4 regions of the Pantoea sp. SGAir0430 genome follow, and region 2 is predicted to be linked to each of the others. Evidence: predicted binding sites of a transcription regulator. Region 2 holds the regulator's gene; each other region holds the start of a gene.

Evidence for each region. Region 2 encodes CRP, which controls carbon source genes, mostly activating them, when cyclic AMP is high. Its sites were predicted from a motif close to ATGTGANNNNNNTCACAT; they were not measured.
Region 1: a site for CRP is predicted at 1,606-1,623, ahead of deoC (deoxyribose-phosphate aldolase). Genes of this name have one in related genera too.
Region 3: a site for CRP is predicted at 2,188-2,205, ahead of epd (erythrose-4-phosphate dehydrogenase). Genes of this name have one in related genera too.
Region 4: a site for CRP is predicted at 1,452-1,469, ahead of ompW (outer membrane protein OmpW). Genes of this name have one in related genera too.

Annotation. Positions count from the first base shown of each region.
Region 1 covers NZ_CP039427.1:2,344,976-2,348,108, forward strand. Annotated here, with positions in the region: gene deoA (thymidine phosphorylase) at 1-529, opposite strand, end outside; gene deoC (deoxyribose-phosphate aldolase) at 641-1,420, opposite strand; gene E7738_RS11260 (TatD family hydrolase) at 1,834-2,610, opposite strand; gene E7738_RS11265 (patatin-like phospholipase family protein) at 2,607-3,133, opposite strand, start outside.
Region 2 covers NZ_CP039427.1:3,293,405-3,296,537, reverse strand. Annotated here, with positions in the region: gene E7738_RS15470 (phosphoribulokinase) at 1-859, shown strand, start outside; gene E7738_RS15465 (OsmC family protein) at 930-1,334, opposite strand; gene crp (cAMP-activated global transcriptional regulator CRP) at 1,639-2,271, shown strand; gene E7738_RS15455 (YccS/YhfK family putative transporter) at 2,330-3,133, shown strand, end outside.
Region 3 covers NZ_CP039427.1:3,827,347-3,830,479, reverse strand. Annotated here, with positions in the region: gene pgk (phosphoglycerate kinase) at 1-927, opposite strand, end outside; gene epd (erythrose-4-phosphate dehydrogenase) at 979-1,998, opposite strand; gene tkt (transketolase) at 2,397-3,133, opposite strand, start outside.
Region 4 covers NZ_CP039427.1:899,644-902,776, reverse strand. Annotated here, with positions in the region: gene trpA (tryptophan synthase subunit alpha) at 1-171, shown strand, start outside; gene E7738_RS04395 (BON domain-containing protein) at 343-657, shown strand; gene ompW (outer membrane protein OmpW) at 705-1,337, opposite strand; gene E7738_RS04385 (YkgJ family cysteine cluster protein) at 1,582-1,998, shown strand; gene E7738_RS04380 (YciC family protein) at 2,026-2,760, shown strand; gene E7738_RS04375 (septation protein A) at 2,821-3,133, shown strand, end outside.

The sequences.
Region 1 (3,133 bases), 950 kb from region 2:
CGGTGGCGGTGATATCGCGCGTGGCGTAGAACCGCTTATCCGCCGGCGCCAGCGAATTGGTCTGACCGATAATGGCAACGCCGACCTGTTTGATGATCTGGCGGAAGCGATCGTCGCTGGGGAAGATATCAAAGCCGGGAATGGCTTCCAGCTTATCCAGCGTGCCGCCGGTGTGACCGAGGCCGCGCCCGGAAATCATTGGCACGTAGCCGCCGCAGGCCGCCACCATCGGACCCAGCATCAGCGAAGTGACATCGCCCACGCCGCCGGTTGAATGTTTATCGACAATCGGTCCGTTGAGATTCAGCGCCTGCCAGTTGAGCACCGTGCCGGAATCGCGCATCGCCATGGTCAGCGCCACGCGCTCTTCCAGGTTCATGTCGTGAAAATAAATCGTCATCGCCAGCGCGGCGATTTGCCCTTCAGACACGCTGTTATCACGCACACCGTTGATGAAAAAGCGGATTTCCGCTTCGCTCAGCGGCTGGCCGTCGCGTTTTTTACGAATAATTTCTTGTGGCAGGAACAAGGTTGCCTCCCCGGAAAAGCGATGTATCGCTGAATGACAACCGCCAGATGCGCAGCAATACGCACCTGACGGCAGTGACACCGTGGGCCGCTATTTTAGCGACCGCGTGGATCAATAACCGGCTTTGCTGGTCGCCGTAGCGTGCCCCAGGGTATTCAGCAGGCTGGCTAACAGGCTGGAAGCGCCGAAGCGGAAATGACGCGCATCCGCCCAGCCGCTGCCGAGGATGTCGTCGGCCAGCTGCAGGTAGATAGCGGCATCTTCCGCCGTGCGCACGCCGCCAGCCGGTTTGAAGCCCACCTGCTGCTGCACGCCTTTGTCACGGATTACCTGCATCATGATCGCCGCCACCTCTGGCGTGGCGTTGACCGGCACTTTACCGGTAGAGGTTTTGATGAAATCCGCGCCGGCATCGATCGCGATTTCGGACGCTGCACGAATCAGCGCTTCCTCTTTTAGCTCGCCGGTTTCAATGATCACTTTCAGCAGCACGTTCGCCGCCGCACAGGCCTCTTTACAGGCTTTTACCAGCGCAAAGCCAACGTCACGATTACCGGCAATCAGCGCACGGTACGGGAATACCACGTCAACTTCATCCGCGCCGTAGGCGATTGCCGCACGGGTTTCCGCCAGCGCGATGTCGATGTCGTCGTTACCGTGCGGGAAGTTAGTGACGGTCGCGATACGAATTTCCGGCGTGCCCTGCTCGCGCAGCGTCTTACGTGCAATCGGGATAAAGCGCGGATAGATACAGATCGCCGCCGTGTTACCGGCCGGTGATTTCGCCTGATGGCACAGCGCGATCACTTTTTCATCGGTGTCGTCTTCGTTCAGGGTGGTCAGGTCCATCAGATGCAGCGCGCGCTGCGCGGCCGCGTTCAGATCGGTCATGGTGCTCTCCAAAGTCAGGCCGGTGAAATCTGCTCACCGGAGAATGTGATAATTATAACAACCCACGCCGCGTGGAATTGCGAGGTTTGTCACAAGGAAAAGGAAACCGCGCTCTGATATACATGCATTTAGCGATTTTAATCACATTAAATCGCTATTTTGCCGAATAGCGCGGCATGATGCGATTGTGATTATTATCACAAATGTTGCCGCAAAAAGGTATCGGATATCGTTAAAGCGTAGTTAATTTGCGACAGAGCGGGAGTTGTCAGCACATCATCAAAAGTGGCAGAGGCGTTGCAGCGACGCGATTCATCGCGCAAGAAATTGCGCCGCTGGCACAATTGCAACGGCCATTAACCGTGACGGCGCTATTAGATGAAGTGAGGTGACGGCAGGCGCAGGATCAATACTCAATCCGGCAGCGCGAACAAACGCAGGCTGTTGTGCCACAGCGCATCGGCGATCTCATCGGGCGGTTCCGGGCGCAGCTGGCACAATACTTCAAACACATTACGCGCGCGCTCCGGGCGATTTGGCTGGCCCTGAAAACCGTGCAGCGGCATATCGGGCGCATCGGTTTCCAGCAGCAGCGCCTGCAATGGCAGGCTGGCGATGGTGTGGCGGGTTTTGCTGGCGCGCGTATAGGTAATGGTGCCGCCGACACCAATCGCGTAGCCAAGGGCGATGAAACGCTCCGCCTGCTGCTGGCTGCCGGCAAAGCCGTGCACCACGCCACGCCGCGGCACATCGTGACGGCGCAAATACTGCGCCAGCTGATCGTGCGTACGTCGCGAATGCAGGATCACCGGCAAATCATAGCGCTTTGCCAGCTTCAGCTGGGCCTCCAGCAGCCGGGTTTGCCGCGCAAAATCCGGCGCTTCCATATACAGATCCAGCCCGATTTCCCCCATCGCCACGCGTTTTGCATCCGGCGTTTGCAGGTACTGCTCAAGGCGATCGAGATCGTCATCCTGATGTTGCGCAATATTGATCGGGTGCAGCCCGAGCGCGCTATACAGCGCCGGATGCTGCTGCGCCAGCTGGCTCACCACGGCAAAACGGCTGGCATCCACGCACGGCACGATGATGCGTTCCACGCCCGCCTGCGCCGCCTGCGCGATACTGTGTTCGGCAGCGGTGACAAATGGCGGAAAATCAAAGTGGCAGTGGGTGTCGATAAATCTCATGCCAGCGATCCTGCATCGTAGTCGGCGTCATTACCCGCCAGCGGCGGCGTGCTGACCGGCCGGTTATCCGGCGCGTTGGCGACGGCGGCTGGCGGCGTCACGGCAATCGGGCGCGCCAGCGGTTCAGCATCGCTCAGCCACTGGCCCAGCGTCGCCAGGAAATAGCGCCCGCTGCGGCGGCCCAGATGATAATCCTGATTCAGCGACGCCAGACGACTGCCCAGCGCCATGCTGGCCAGCGGCTTTGGCGGAAAGATTTCAATAATGCGCAGATTATCCGGCGGCTGTTCAATAAACTGCTGAATCTGGCGGTAGCTCTCTTCGTGCTGATGCAGGATATTGATCATCGGCTGCAGGGCGCTGTCGCTCAGCCAGCGCTCCATGCGTTTAAACCACTTCGGCGTATACGCCATCTGTGACGGCACGGTACGGATCACCACAATGGTATCGGCGCCACGCCGCGCCGCTTCGCGCACCGGAATGGCGTCGCTGATGCCGCCGTCGAGATAGCTCACGCCATCCA
Region 2 (3,133 bases):
GCATCCAGTCATAGCCGTTACCGGTTCCAGCGGCGCCGGAACCACCACCACCAGTCTCGCCTTCCGTAAAATTTTCCAGCAGTTGAATCTGCATGCAGCGGAAGTGGAAGGCGACAGTTTCCATCGCTACACCCGTCCGGAAATGGACATGGCGATTCGTAAGGCGCGCGATCTCGGGCGTCACATCAGCTATTTTGGCCCGGAAGCCAACGACTTCGGCCTGCTGGAGCAGACTTTCCGCGACTACGGCCAGAGCGGACTCGGCCAGTCGCGCAAATATCTGCACACCTACGATGAAGCGGTGCCGTGGAATCAGGTGCCGGGCACCTTTACGCCATGGCAGCCGCTGCCGGAAAACACCGATGTGCTGTTCTATGAAGGCCTGCACGGCGGCGTGGTGACGCAGCAGCATAACGTGGCGGAACATGTCGATCTGCTGGTTGGCGTGGTACCGATTGTTAATCTGGAGTGGATTCAGAAACTGGTGCGCGACACCAGCGAGCGCGGCCATTCGCGCGAAGCGGTGATGGATTCGGTGGTGCGTTCGATGGAAGACTACATCAACTACATCACGCCGCAGTTTTCCCGCACGCACCTCAACTTCCAGCGCGTGCCGACCGTGGATACCTCGAACCCGTTTGCCGCGCGTGAAATCCCGTCGCTGGATGAGAGCTTTGTGGTGATCCATTTTCGCGGCCTGGAGGGCATCGCTTTTCCTTATTTACTGGCGATGATCCAGGGCTCGTTTATTTCCCACATGAATACGCTGGTGGTGCCGGGCGGCAAGATGGGACTGGCGATGGAGTTGATCATGACGCCGCTGGTGCAGCGGTTGATTGAAGGAAAACGCATTGAATAGCGCAGGCTAACGCGCCAGTTTCGCCGGGAGGAGCTGAGATCGGGAGCGCAGGGCCGCGCTCCCGGCTGGATTATAGCTCCACCACTTCGTAGCTGTGCGTTATCTCGACGCCCTTGCCCAGCATGATCGCCACCGAGCAGTACTTCTCCGCGGACAGATCCACCGCGCGCGCTACCGCTTTATCGCTCAGCGCTTTGCCGCTGACAATAAAATGCAGATTGATATGCGTAAAAATGCGTGGCGCTTCTTCGCGGCGTTCCGAGGTCAGTTTGACTTCACAATCGGCGACATCGTTGCGCCCCTTTTGCAGAATCGACACCACGTCAATCGCGCTGCAGCCGCCCGCAGCCATCAATACCATCTCCATCGGGCTGGGCGCTTTATCACCGGAATTGCCGTCCATTAATACCTGATGACCGGATGAGGATTCTCCGAGAAAGGTCAGCCCTTCCACCCATTTCACTCGTGCCTGCATTATTCTTTCTCCTGAAGCGGCGGTTTTGCCGCCAGAGTACGCTTTCACCTGACAAACAGCAATGCAGACGCATCCCCCACCTGCTGAAGCGAGACAACAGGAGACAGGTTGCAAAAGCTATGCTACAAACAGTGCTGAAAATATTTTCGTCACGAAAGACGAAAGCGGGACGAATCAAAAGCATCGCTTACGAATCCACCCCCGAATAACTGTCCCTCACGGGAAACGCTGGACGATTTCACCGCCTGACAGGGAAAACTGCCCCCTGTATTTTGGGCACGATTACAACAGAGGATAATAGCGAATGGTTCTCGGCAAACCGCAAACAGACCCTACACTCGAATGGTTCCTGTCCCATTGCCATATTCACAAATATCCATCCAAAAGCACCCTCATCCATCAGGGTGAGAAAGCGGAAACGCTGTACTACATCGTGAAAGGTTCCGTCGCGGTACTGATTAAAGATGAAGAAGGCAAAGAGATGATTCTCTCCTACCTCAATCAGGGGGATTTCATCGGTGAGCTCGGCCTGTTTGAAGAGGGCCAGGAGCGTAGCGCCTGGGTACGTGCGAAAACCGCCTGCGAAGTGGCTGAAATTTCCTACAAAAAATTCCGTCAGCTGATTCAGGTCAATCCGGATATTTTAATGCGCCTGTCGGCGCAGATGGCGCGTCGCCTGCAGGTTACATCTGAAAAAGTCGGCAACCTTGCCTTCCTCGATGTGACCGGCCGTATCGCGCAAACGCTGCTCAACCTGGCGAAACAGCCTGATGCCATGACCCACCCGGACGGTATGCAGATTAAAATCACCCGTCAGGAGATTGGTCAGATCGTGGGCTGCTCACGCGAAACCGTGGGTCGTATCCTGAAAATGCTGGAAGATCAGAACCTGATCTCCGCACACGGCAAAACCATCGTCGTTTACGGCACCCGCTGATTTCTTCTCACCCACGGCGTGATGGCAACATCGCGCCGTTTCTGTTTACGATGAGCTGATGTGGCGTCGAATCATCTATCATCCGGAAGTTAACTATGCGCTGCGGCAAACGCTGGTGCTGTGCCTGCCTGTGGCGCTCGGCTGGCTGTTTGGCGATCTGCAAAAAGGGCTGCTGTTCTCCCTGGTGCCGGCCTGCTGCAACATCGCCGGTCTGGATACGCCACACAAGCGGTTCTTCAAACGGCTGATTGTCGGCGGCGCACTGTTCGCCAGCGGCAGTTTTCTGATTCAGTACCTCACAGCTTACGCTGTGCCGCTGCCGCTGATTCTGCTGGTGTTACCGCTGCTGGTGGGCGTGACCGGTGAAATCAGCCCGCTGCATGGTCGTTTGCTGCCCGGCACGCTGATCGCCGCCATCTTTACCTTAAGCCTCGTCGGCCGTATGCCGATGTGGGTCCCGCCGCTGCTGTATATCGGCGGGACGCTGTGGTACGGGCTGTTTAACTGGTTCTGGTTCTGGCTGTGGAAAGAGCAGCCGATGCGCGAGACCCTCAGCCTGCTGTACCGCGAGCTGGCCGATTACTGCGACGCCAAATACACCCTGCTGACGCAGCTGACCGATCCGGAAAAAGCGCTGCCGCCGCTACTGGCGCGTCAGCAGAAAGCGGTCGATCTGATCACCACCTGTTATCAGCAGATGCATATGCTGTCCGCCAGCCGTGATAACAGCCACAAACGCCTGACGCGCGCCTTTCAGGTTGCGCTCGATCTGCAGGAGCATATCTCGGTCAGCCTGCATCAGCCGGAAGAGGTGCAAAAGCTGGTGGAGCAGAGCCACGCCGAGGCGGTGATCCGCTGGAAC
Region 3 (3,133 bases), 530 kb from region 2:
CGGACCGTTCCACAGAATGGTTTTTGCGTCTTTCAGCAGTTTCGCCATGTTTTGTGCGGTTTCGTCACCGAAGTCCATAATTTCTTCGTTATCCGCTACTTCGGAAACCTTTTTCACGGTTGCCGGGGCAGTTTCGGAGAATTCCGTGCCGACGCGTGAATCGGTAGGTACCGGAATGCCGTACTGGTCGCGCAGGCCTTTAGCGGCCTCAACGAAGTCTGGCTCGTACAGCGATTTGCCGACGTTGTTGTCGATCGCCACGAAGGTGTTAGCGATACCGCCACCGACAATCACGGTGTCAGCGATTTTCACCAGCGACTGCAGCACGTCGAATTTGGTCGACACTTTAGAACCACCCACCACGGCGACCAGCGGACGCTGTGGATTGCTCATCACTTTGCCCAGCGCTTCCAGTTCGGCAGACAGCAGCGGACCGGCACAGGCGATAGGAGCGAATTTGCCCACGCCGTGAGTGGACGCCTGCGCGCGGTGCGCGGTGCCGAATGCATCCATGACGAACACGTCACACAGCGCGGCATATTTCTTCGACAGGGTTTCGTCGTCTTTTTTCTCGCCTTTGTTGAAGCGAACGTTTTCCAGCACTACCAGTTCACCCGCGCCCACTTCAACGCCGTCGAGGTAGTCTTTCGCCAGGGTCACGTTAGTGCCGTTCAGTTTTTCTTTCAGGTAGTTAACAACCGGCAGGAGGGAGAACTCTTCGTTGTATTCACCTTCGGTCGGGCGACCCAGGTGAGAGGTAACCATCACTTTCGCGCCCTGTTTCAACGCCGCTTCGATGGTAGGCAGAGAAGCACGAATACGTGCATCTGACGTCACTTTCCCTTCTTTCACTGGTACGTTGAGATCGGCACGGATCAGAACGCGTTTACCAGCAAGATCCAGATCGGTCATCTTAATTACAGACATGGTGAACCCTCTCGTTGATTCTCATAAGTTTTGCCAGACGCAGTCCGCGTCTTACCTGAAACCGCTTGCGGCCATTGCTAACGTGGTGTCGATCATGCGGTTAGCAAAGCCCCATTCGTTGTCACACCAGACCAGGGTTTTGATCAGGTGGTGACCGCTGACCCGCGTTTGCGTGCCGTCCACTATGGCACTGTGCGGATCGTGGTTAAAATCTACTGAGACTAACGGTAATTCCGTATAGTCAACTATACCACGAAATGCCCCCTCTGACGCGTTTTGCAGCAACGCGTTGACCTCACACGCCTTCACCGCCTGGCGCACCGAAACGCTCAGATCAATGGCGGTGACGTTGATCGTTGGCACGCGCACCGCGATAGCCTCGAAGCGATCGTTAAATTTCGGAAAAATACGGGTAATGCCAGCGGCAAGACGCGTATCGACCGGAATGATCGACTGACTGGCGGCACGGGTACGGCGCAGGTCGCTGTGATACGCGTCAATCACTTGCTGATCGTGCATCGCCGAGTGAATGGTGGTCACGGTGCCCGACTCAATGCCAAAGGCGTCATCCAGCAGCTTGATCACCGGAATAATGCAGTTGGTGGTGCAGGATGCGTTGGAGACAATGCGGTCAGTTTGTTTAAGAGCCTGTTCGTTAACGCCGAACACTACGGTGGCATCCAAATCGTTGCCGCCGGGATGCGAGAACAACACTTTCTTCGCGCCAGCCTGCAGATGCGCTTCACCATCGTCGCGGCTGCCGTACACGCCGGTGCAGTCCAGCACGATATCGACATTCAGCTCGCGCCACGGCAACGCGGCAATCTCCGCCTGATGCAGGATACGGATGGTATCTTCGCCAACCCACAGCTGATCGCGCTCCTGGCGGACCTCAAAGGCAAAGCGGCCGTGGCTGGTGTCGTACTTAAGCAGATGCGCCATGCCAGCCGCTTCCGCCAGTTCGTTAATCGCCACTACGGTGATTTCCGCCCGGCGACCGGTTTCATACAGCGCACGCAACACGTTGCGCCCGATACGACCAAAACCATTTATTGCGATACGAATGGTCATCTCACTTCCTGCAGCCACACCTGAAAAAACGTGCCAAATACCTTGAGCGTTTCGCTGCGTTTTGTACAGGGAATTCTTGCCCGGTTACGGTTGCTGACGGAGAGCACACGGCTGCAACTGAAACGGTTCAGCGAGAATAAAGCATGGAAGGAATAACAGGAATGATTGCGATCAACTGTGCTGCTGATTATTGGATCTGCGTCACAAATTCAGGCAATGGCGATTATTACTGCAGGAATAATTGAACCGTTTCAGGTTGAGGTGATAACAGGCCCGCCGATCTGCTCATGGGTGGCGCGGCGCAATTTATTGCGCGTAGTTAAGCCTGAGGATGGCAGCAGAACTGCGCGATGAATCGCGCCGCTACAACACGCAGCGGCGCGATGGGTTACGCGAAATTACAGAATCGATTTCGCGGTTTTCACCACGTTAGCCACGGTGAAGCCGAACTCTTCGAACAGCTTCTCAGCTGGCGCTGACTCACCGAAGGTGGTCATGCCAACGATGGCACCGTGCAGGCCGGTGTATTTGAACCAGTAATCCGCAATACCGGCTTCGATAGCAACGCGTGCGCCAACTGCTTTCGGCAGCACAGACTCACGATAAGCTGCATCCTGCTTATCAAACGCATCGGTAGACGGCATGGACACAACGCGCACCTTACGACCTTCCGCGCTCAGCTGCTCGTAAGCGCCGACTGCCAGCTCAACTTCAGAACCGGTCGCAATCAGAATCAGCTCCGGCGTGCCGTCGCAATCTTTCAGCACGTAACCACCGCGCGCCACGTTAGCCAGCTGCTCAGCGCTACGATCCTGCTGCGCCAGGTTCTGACGCGAGAAGATCAGGGCTGATGGACCGTCAACGCGCTCGATAGCGTATTTCCACGCCACCGCAGATTCCACCTGGTCACATGGACGCCACAGGCTCATGTTCGGGGTGGTGCGCAGGCTGGCCATCTGCTCAACCGGCTGGTGCGTCGGGCCATCTTCACCCAGACCGATAGAGTCGTGGGTATAAACCATCACCTGACGGATTTTCATCAGCGCCGCCATACGTGCCGCGTTACGCGCGTACTCGACGAACATCAGGAAGGTTGCGGTGTACGGCAGGAAGCCACCGTGCAGCGCAATACCGT
Region 4 (3,133 bases), 1.7 Mb from region 2:
TTCGGCATTTCTGAGCCGGGTCAGGTGAAAGAGGCCGTTGCCGCCGGAGCCGCCGGAGCCATCTCCGGCTCGGCCATCGTGAAAATCATCGAGCGTAATCAGAACGACCCAACGGCGCTGCTCAGCGAACTGCAAACGTTCGTCAGCGATCTCAAAGCGGCTACCCGCTAAGTTGGCACGGCCCTGCACTGGCTGCGGGGCCCTTCTTACTTCTTACCCCTTTTTTCTCCCCTGCGACAAACTTTTTCATCGCGCCTGAGTTGCCGAAATGCGAGGCACGGCCCACACTTAAGCGTGCCGTCACGTTACGGTGCACCACCATCTATGACAGGGAGATAACCAATGAAATTGTTCAAAGTCGTTGCGGGTTTTTTAGTGGCTGCAGTGATGGCGCTCACCTTAAGTGCCTGTGCACCAACAGCAACAAAGGAAGGGACCGGCGGTTACATTGATGACACGGTCATTACCACCAAAGTGAAGGCTCAGCTGCTGAATGACGAGGCGCTGAAATCGACAGAAATTAACGTTGAGACCTTCAAAGGGAAAGTACAGCTGAGCGGCTTTGTCAGCTCGCCGCAGATGGCCAACCGTGCGGTTGCGGTAACGCGTAACGTGGCGGGGGTAAAATCCGTCGTCAACAATATGCAGATTAAGTAACTAAACGGGCGACCTGCGGGTCGCCCTTTTTCTTTCTGGTGTAAAAATCAGAAACGGTAGCCCGCGCCAAAGAAGAACACCCACGGATCGATGCGGGTATTGATATTCTGCTGTTCGCCCGCCGCTTTGAATTTCACTTCGGTATCGATGTCCATGTACCACAATGACGCGTTGAGCATCCAGTCGCGGTTGATCTGATAATCCAGCCCGACCTGACCCGCTACGCCCCAGGAGTCTTTCACGCTTAAATCGCTCAGCTGCGCATCCTGCCCGGTCTGGTTGAACTTCGCATCGTAGAAGGTGGTGTAGTTGATCCCGACGCCAACGTAAGGGCGCAGCGCGCTTTGGCTGTCGAAAAAGTAGTACTGCGCCATCAGGGTGGGCGGCAGCTGACGCACGGTAGCGAGGTTGCCGGTCGGGCCAAGTCCCACTTTGTGGCGAAACGGCGTGGCCGCCAGCAGCTCAACGCCGATATTGTCGGTCGCCATCCAGGTAAACGTCAGACCCAGCTGGGTATCATTACTGACGCTGAAGCCGCCCATACCCAGCACATTATCAGAGCCTTCGGTCGGACGAACGGTCGCGCTACCGGCGCGCACAAAAAAATCACCGGCCTGGTGAGCCAGTGCCAGTTGCGGGATCGCCAGCGCCAGCAGCAGCGCGCATTTAGCCAGTTTCATAATCACTCCTTTGCCGGAAAACAGGGTATTGAGGTTAATCGCGGCACAAGATTTACCCCTTTTTTGCGAAAAGATCATCAGCATCAATTCAAATTAATCACTTATAAAACAATGAATTGATTCAGATCAATTTTGCCTTTACAAGCGGACATAAAAATCCTGTTGCCGCCATGACACGGCGTGATTATGTTGCTATTCCCTTTTGTGATTTTGGTTCGAAGCCTCAGGAGTGGCGGGCGATCAGATGAGCGATTTACTTAACCCCTGTATGACCTGTGGCGCCTGCTGCGCCCATTTTCGCGTTTCTTTTTACTGGGCCGAAGCCGATGACGGCGGTGGCGCGGTGCCGGTTGAACTGACGGAACCCCTGAGCCTGATGATGCGCAACATGCGCGGCACCAACGATCGTGCCCCGCGCTGCGTGGCGCTGCAGGGCGAAATTGGCGGCTGTGTATCCTGTGGTATTTATGCGCAGCGGCCGTCACCGTGCCGGGAGTTTGCCATGTCCGGCGAAAATGGCGTGCCGAATGACGCCTGCGATCGCGCGCGGGCGCGCTATGGTTTACCCGCGCTTTTTCACCCTTCTTTACCTGAGATGACAGAAAGTTATGGGATTCCGGGTGCCAGCCTGCCTGCAGAACATGTACAATCGCCGGGTTAATTAACCCGGTTCCTTCAAGGAGTGTACATGTCTATCACGGCAAGCTCGTTATACCGTGACACAGGAAATTTTCTGCGCCATCAGCTGGTCACCATCGTGCTGATGGCGTTGCTGGCCTCGTTTATTACCGTGATTGTTGGCCACGCCCTGACGCCGGGCGAGGATCAGTTATCCCTGCTCAGCCAGACCGACAGCAGCGCCTCTTCGCTGTTTGAAATCGTCCAGAACATGTCACCGGATCAGCAACGCATTCTGCTGCGCGCCTCTGCCGCCGGCACTTTCGCTGCCCTGATTGGCAACACGCTGCTGCTGGGCGGCATGCTGTGCCTGCTGCCGATGGTATCCAGTGGACAGCGCGTCAGCGCGCTGCGCGCGATTGGCGCCTCTGCGCCGCTGCTGCCGAAACTGCTGGTGCAGACCTTCCTGATCACCCTGCTGGTTCAGCTGGGCTTTATGGTACTGATGGTGCCGGGTGTGATTCTGGCGATTCTGCTGTCGCTGGCGCCGGTGATGCTGGCAAGTGAAAAAATGGGCATTTTCAGTGCGATGCGCGCCAGTATGCGTCTGGCCTGGAAGAACATTAAGGTGATCGCCCCGGCGATTATTTTGTGGCTGCTGGCGAAAATTGCGCTGATGTTCTTCTTCTCCTCGCTGACCGTGCTGCCTGCCAATATCGCTTCGGTGGTGCTCAACGCGCTGGGCAACCTGGTATCAGCCATTCTGATTATCTATTTGTACCGGCTGTATATGCTGTTACGTTAAGCGTTACGGCGCCCGCTGCGGCGCCGTAACTCAACGCTCCTGCCCCTGACTGGAAACGCTATGAAGCAGTTACTCGATTTTCTTCCCCTGGTAGTTTTCTTTATTTTCTACAAGCTGTACGACATTTTCGTCGCCTCCGGCGCGCTGGTGGTAGCGACCGGTATCGCGCTGGTGGTCAGCTGGGTGCTGTACCGCAAGCTGGAAAAGATGACCATTTTCACCTTTGTGCTGGTTGCGGTGTTCGGCACCCTGACCTATGTGTTCCACAACGATGAGTTCATCAAGTGGAAAGTCACGGTGATCTACTCGCTGTTCGCGCTGGCACTGCTGTACAGCCAGTGGTTTATGCAGCAACCACTGATCCAGACCATGC